DNA from 2 places in the Vibrio ostreae genome. Region 2 is predicted to be linked to the other one. Evidence: predicted binding sites of a transcription regulator. Region 2 holds the regulator's gene; the other holds the start of a gene.
What was found. The regulator CRP, encoded in region 2, controls carbon source genes, mostly activating them, when cyclic AMP is high. The targets are predictions, from matches to a motif close to TGTGANNNNNNTCACA.
Positions count from the first base shown of each region.

Region 1: a site for CRP is predicted at 2,091-2,106, ahead of cdd (cytidine deaminase). Genes of this name have one in related genera too.

Region 1 covers NZ_CP076643.1:1,272,202-1,275,626, reverse strand. Annotated here, with positions in the region: gene KNV97_RS11895 (AEC family transporter) at 1-824, opposite strand, end outside; gene cdd (cytidine deaminase) at 1,145-2,035, opposite strand; gene KNV97_RS11885 (CidB/LrgB family autolysis modulator) at 2,255-2,935, opposite strand; gene KNV97_RS11880 (CidA/LrgA family protein) at 2,926-3,300, opposite strand.
Region 2 covers NZ_CP076643.1:3,059,507-3,062,931, forward strand. Annotated here, with positions in the region: gene astD (succinylglutamate-semialdehyde dehydrogenase) at 1-244, shown strand, start outside; gene KNV97_RS20210 (DUF1338 domain-containing protein) at 349-1,143, shown strand; gene crp (cAMP-activated global transcriptional regulator CRP) at 1,312-1,944, opposite strand; gene KNV97_RS20220 (phosphoribulokinase) at 2,178-3,047, opposite strand; gene KNV97_RS20225 (YheU family protein) at 3,141-3,350, opposite strand; gene KNV97_RS20230 (hydrolase) at 3,393-3,425, opposite strand, start outside.

The sequences.
Region 1 (3,425 bases), 1.6 Mb from region 2:
AAATTACCAAATAACACCATAGAGGCAACGTGTTCCGGTTCTATATGAAAACGCTCAGCAAAGAGATAGTTCATTACCGCGGGAGGCAACATGGTGAAGAGCACCATCATCTGCAACTGCATTTGAGGTAAGGGGACCCAATAGTAGATACAGGCAAACGCAATCGCGCCGGTAACCAGTGACTGCAGGGTTGCAATGACGCCGACTTTTAATCCGGACAAGCGCAGATTCGTCATTTGCGAACCCAGCGACAGCAGCATCACGGGCACCGCAGCCTGGCCAAGCAGTGCTGTTGCTTCATGCAGCGGTGACCAAACCTGGCTGCCAGTAAGATTCAAAGCCATTGCGGTGGCTGCGGCAATAAATACCGGTGCGGTCAGGATCTGGCGCAGCGAACCGCCTTTGCTGAGCAGAGCCAGCCCCAGACTGATGTGCAGGCACGCGGAAACCACAAACAGCAGCACAGCCGAAGAGAGTGCGGCATCACCGAAGGTATATGTAAAGAGTGGAATAGCCAGATTCCCGCTATTACGAAACATATGCAGCGGCGCCCAGGCTTTAAAATTCCAGCCACCCAGACGGCAAATCGGCACCATCAGCAGACCCGGTACCAGTACCGCAATAAGAGAAGCATAAATTAAGGGCAACTGCCCGTCACTGAGCGGCATGGTCGAGAGCGATGAGAACACCAGGGCCGGCAGACAGGCATCCATGTTAATGCGGTTGATGGGGCGAAAGTCGGGTTTGAGCCAATAGCCGATGGCAAACCCGACCGCAACCAGGGCCATAACAGGAAAGAGAATACTAACAACCTGCGCAAACATAGAAATCCTTTTCTTCAGTGCTGACGATAGCGCCATGTGTGATGACGATGTTTAAAACTATCAGGCTTTTAGGTTCAGGTCGTCGTGCTGGATAACAATCCTGAATGTTAGATGAGTGAGATGAAATTCTGGGTTATTACTTGTACAAGCCGATGGTACAGAGCAGACCCTGCAGACGTTCGGCTCACAGTAGCCGAGAGAGAAGTGAGCGGCTCAGTTTAAGCCAAGTAAAACAGAAAAAGCCAGACTTCAAGTCTGGCTTTTTGCTAGCGGCGATGTCGTCCTGAAATGTGTTTATCCATTGAAGACGAGTTATGGCTTCAGTCCAGTGACAGATAGGTCATTGGGATATCAGGATGGATGACTTCCAGCGTTGACTGGGTTGCGGCCAGATGGCTGATGCGACCTGAGTTCATTTCAACCAGGGCTGCAGCCTGGATCTGCTCAAACTCTTCGCCGGCCATGCGAACCTGAATCAGAGCAACCTGAAGTGGTGGCAGGCTGGGGTTGAATGCCGCATTCTCTGCATATGAACCCAGATAAACATGCCCGTTTTGAGTTTGCAGTGCTACACCACTCAGGTTGTTGGTGTAAGGCGCGTGGCTGCTATTCAGTGCACGGAGAGCGTGTTGCAGTAACGTATCATCTTCGTCGCTGACTTTGCCATGGTCAACTTTGGCCATCAGAGCGGACTTAATGCCAAGATCTGAAGGGCCGAACGATTCAGGCAGATAGTATTGCAGTGACTTTTCTTCGCGTTCCGGTAACTGAATTGTCAGTGTTTGCGACGTGTTGAGCTCATTCATAAACTGACGGCAGTGGCCGCAGGGACTGTAGTTGACGGTGACATCAGCCAATCCTTCTTCGCCTTTCATCCAGGCATGGCTGATGGCTGCTTGTTCTGCATGAATGGTCTGGTTCAGTTGTGCGCCTGAAAACTCCATGTTACCGCCGAAATAGAGGCGACCGGACAGACCGCGCACGATCGCACCGACATAAAATTCCGAAATTGGCACGTAGGCGTATGCAGCTGCTAGTGGCAGTAAGGCGACACGCAGTTCGGCATCGCTCATTTCCGCGATGGTAAGTAACTGGTCAAATTGATCGGAAGACAAAGTCGCGTCAAAGTCATCAGCCAGCACAATCGGAGCCAGATATTCTCTGACGGGTTGTGGCATGCCTGCCAGCGCCTGTTCAATACGGCTTTTCATACTCAATCCTTATTGGTGTATTGAAGTGTATTTTAGGCAACTGACACCAAATGGATGTGATCAATATCACTTAAATAAATGTAACGTATTTTAATATTTCATAATTAGAGTGACGTCACACATGGTATCGATTGCAGCGAGGCATAACAGCCTAGCCCGGCCTCTGTGAGAGAAGGCCGGGCGAGTGAAGAGAGTATGAGCAGTGGCCAGAGAATAACGTTAGAGGTTGGACAGCCAGAGCGCCAGGCTGAAAACGGTCGGCGCCAGAATCGAAGTGATGACACCACAGACCACTAGTGCCAAAGAACTGAATGCTGCATCACGGGGATCTTTCTCCGCACAGGTCGCAGTCCCGAGCGCGTGCGAAACCGTGCCCATGGTCAGCCCTTTGGCGATAGGATGGGAAATATTGAGCAGGTTGTAGATTGGATAGGCCATGATGGCACCAAACAAACCAACCAGCAGGACCATGATAGCGGCAACCGACGGCTCACCACCGAGATTGCTGGCCACTTCCATTGCAATGGGAGTTGTCACCGATTTGGCCATTAAGGCGGCAATTAAAGTGATGTCAGCGTGCATATAAACTGCGATCAAGCTGGCGCTGAGCATCGACATCACGCTGCCTATCCCGCAGGCCAGTGTAATGATACGCCAGTTGGCACGGATTTGTGGCAGCTGCTCGTAAAGCGGAAATGCCAGTGCGACCACCGCAGGTTGCAACAGGTAGCTGATCCAACGGTTATCAGCATAGTAAGTATCAAAGGGGACTTTTAACGTCAGTAGCAGTGGGATAAGTATGGCAATACAGACTAAAAGCGGATTCACAAAAGGAGAACGCGCTTTCTTTGCGACCCAGCGGGCAAAGAAGAAAACCAGTATCGTAACGATTAACCACATGATTTTTTACCTTTTTTTAGTAGTCGATCGAGGATGAATCCCAGTGTGACTATGACCAGCGTTGTGCCGCCGATGGCGCTGGCAAGAATGATCCAGATATTGGCGGCCAGCATATCAAGGTGAACCATTAAGCCGACGCTGACCGGTACAAACAACAGAACCATATAGCGAATAAAGATGTTGGCTCCCGGCTTAACCCAGGCGACTGGTACCAGGCCGCTGGCCAGCAGGCCGAATAAAATCAGCATGCCGATAATGCTGCCCGGAATAGAGACTTCCAGCCAGCTCTGCAGATTGGTACCTGCCAGCAGGCAGAGAAAAATCAGTAAGAATGAAACAATATATTGTGCGATGGTTTTTGCCATGAATATCAGCCGTTATCCATTTCTGACCTGATAAGTCAATTAAAAAGAGGGTGAATCAACTAAACGTTTTATGGATCAACTAAACGTTTTGTGAATCAACTAACAAGTTTGTGGAACAATTAAAG
Region 2 (3,425 bases):
TCTGGTCAGTACCGATGACAACGAGTGGCAGTATTTCGTCGACCATATTCGTGCCGGTATTGTTAACCGTAACCGGCAACTGACCGGCGCGAGCGGAGATGCGCCGTTTGGCGGGCCGGGTGCGTCCGGTAACCTGCGTCCGAGTGCCTACTATGCCGCCGACTACTGCGCTTATCCGATGGCTTCGATGGAAGGGTCTGCGACCGAGCTGCCGGCGACGCTCAGCCCGGGCATCGAACTGTGAGTTCAGGGGCTGGCCAAGTGCCGGCCCGGTAGTTGCTATCACTGTGCCGCCCTGTCGGGTGGTGAACGCTAATGCACGCGCTGGCGTGCTGATAAGGAGGCGTTATGACGCCAACAGATCTGTTTCAATCTCTGTGGAATGATTACATTGACCGTCTTTGTCCTTCGGCGGACAAAGTGCATCAGTTGCTGGAAGAAGACGAAGCACTGATCAATGACCATATTGCCCTGCGTACCTTCAATCTGGCGCCATTAGGCCTGGAGACTCTTGCCCGGCCGTTTATCGAGCTGGGTTATCAGGCGTGCGGCGAGTATCTGTTTGAGAGTAAAAAACTGGTGGCCAAACATTATGAGCATCCGGATCCGTTGCAGCCGAAAGTGTTTATCAGTGAACTCAAAGTGGCAGAGTGCTCAGCGCAGTTGCAGGCCATTGTACAGGGGCTGGTGGCTCAGGTTGATGAGCGTCAACTGACGGGCAGTGATTTTCTCTTCGGCGGGCGCTTATGGGAGTTAAGCTACGCGGATTATCAGGTGCTGGCCGCTGAGAGCGAGTATGCCTCCTGGCTGGCAGCACACGGTTATGGTGCCAACCATTTCACCGTCAATGTCAATCAGCTCAAGCATCTGCATGAAGTGCAGCAGGTTAATGATCACCTGCGCCAGGCCGGATTTACCATCAACGAATCGGGCGGCGAAGTAAAAGGGTCGCCGCAGGTATTGCTCGAACAGTCCTCGACCATGGCGGATAAGGTTGAGGTGCGTTTTAGTGAGGGGAGCTATACCATCCCGGGCGGTTTTTATGAGTTCGCCAAACGTTATCCGCTGCCGGATGGTAAGTTGTACACCGGCTTTGTCGCGGCCTCGGCCGATAAGATTTTCGAAAGTACAGACAGCCGCTAGAGAGCCTGCTTGGTACCCTAAGCTCAATAATTAGGTACCTTGAGCTCAATAATTAGGTGCCGTGAGCTCAATAATTAGGTATCTGAAAGTAATCACCTGGTGTCCTGAACGCTATAAAAAAGCCACCGCGAGGTGGCTTTTGCAATCTTGTCTATTTGCCGTATGGGCTTAACGCGTGCCGTAAACCACGATGGTTTTACCGTGCGCAGAAATCAGGTTCTGCTCTTCCAGCATCTTCAGGATACGGCCAACGGTTTCACGTGAACAGCCGACAATCTGACCGATTTCCTGGCGGGTAATCTTGATTTGCATACCATCCGGGTGGGTCATCGCATCTGGTTGTTTCGCCAGGTTCAGCAGAGTCTGCGCGATACGGCCCGTTACGTCCAGGAACGCCAGATCGCCTACTTTTTGGCTGGTGACTTGCAGACGGCGCGCCATCTGACCAGAAAGACGCATCAGGATATCAGGGTTAACCTGAATCAACTGACGGAATTTCTTGAACGAAATTTCAGCCACTTCACAAGGAGATTTGGCACGAACCCAGGCAGTACGCTCTTGGCCTTCTTCAAACAAGCCAAGTTCACCGATGAAATCACCTTGGTTCAGGTAAGACAGAATCATCTCCTTACCTTCTTCATCTTTGATCAGTACCGCAACAGAACCTTTAACGATGTAGTACAGGGTTTCTGCTTTTTCGCCCGCGTGAATCAGCGTGCTTTTTGAAGGGTACTTATGAATGTGACAATGGGAAAGAAACCACTCTAGTGTTGGGTCGGTTTGAGGTTTACCTAGAACCATAATATCTCACTTCCTCTGCAGGGTACGCTTGCTGCTATCCATATTTTAGCGAAGCCTTATTCAACGGATTCTCTAGAATAAGAGGACTTTATTATTGCTGCAAGTTATCTTGTGTTTCGGTTTAGAATAGTATCCTTTTTCCAACACGATTTCTTGACTTTAATCGTGTTGGAGACCGGATAATGTACGCAAAACTGTGCCCATGATCACGGTATGAAAAGTAAGCGACAGCCTCAGCCGATTTTTCCTGATTCTATCAGTTGTTCCAGCAGTGGCCGTACGATCAGCTCCATCGCGAAGCTCATTTTACCGCCCGGAACCACGATGGTGTTGTGGCGTGACATAAACGAGCCGTCAATCATCGCCAGTAGGTAGGGATAGTCGACATTTTTAATCCCGCGCACCCGGATCACCACAAAACTTTCATCCAGGCTCGGGATGCCTTTGGCGTTGAGCGGGTTAGAGGTATCGACCGTCGGTACGCGCTGGAAGTTGATGTGGGTGCGGGAAAACTGCGGTGTGATGTAGTTGAGGTAGTCATCCATCGAACGCACGATGGAGTCCATCACCGCTTCACGTGAGTGGCCGCGGTCGCGGGTATCACGCACGTATTTCTGAATCCATTCCAGGTTGACGATAGGCACCATGCCGATCAGAAAATCGACATGCTGAGCGACATTGATGTCACCATCGACGACTCCGCCGTGCAGACCTTCGTAGAACATGATGTCTGAGTTCTGTGGCAGATCCTGCCACGGGGTAAAGGTGCCCGGCATCTGATTGTAAGGGACCGCTTCGTCAAAGGTGTGCAGATAACGGCGAATCTGGCCGGTACCGGACTTACCATACTGACGGAAGAAGCCTTCCAGCGCGGCAAAATCGTTGGCCTGAGGGCCGAAGTAGCTGATATGGCGCCCTTGCTCCCGTGCTTTACGGATTTCGACGTCCATCTCCGGACGGGTAAAACGGTGAAAACTGTCACCTTCCACCCAGGCCGGCCGGATGTCCATCATATTGAACATCTTGCGAAAGGCTTCTGAGGTGGTGGTGGTGCCCGCGCCCGATGAACCGGTCACGGCAATAATTGGGTGTTTCGCTGACATGACAGACCTTGTCTCTGATTCCTTAACGAGGCTGTGTAATTTCACAGCCTGAGTCGAAACACTATAGCACGGAAACGGTGAGCGGGTGATGGCTTAAGCGCGGTTGGTTTTGATATCGACCGTTTCATGCAGTTCAGAGTAAACAATTACCGCATCACCGCGCTGCAGCTGGGATCTGACCTGATCGACTTTATCCTGCAGCGAAACTTCTTGTGCACCGTAGTCGGTGCCTTCACGTAACACGAATTCGCGGATCAGGCTGTCTAACGTGTCGGGGTCAATTTGTTGCCAGGGAACAATCATAAATATCTCATACTTTTATGATGGATGAACAGGGCGATTATATCAGTTTTTATCGCGCAGGCAGGCATAGTAAGC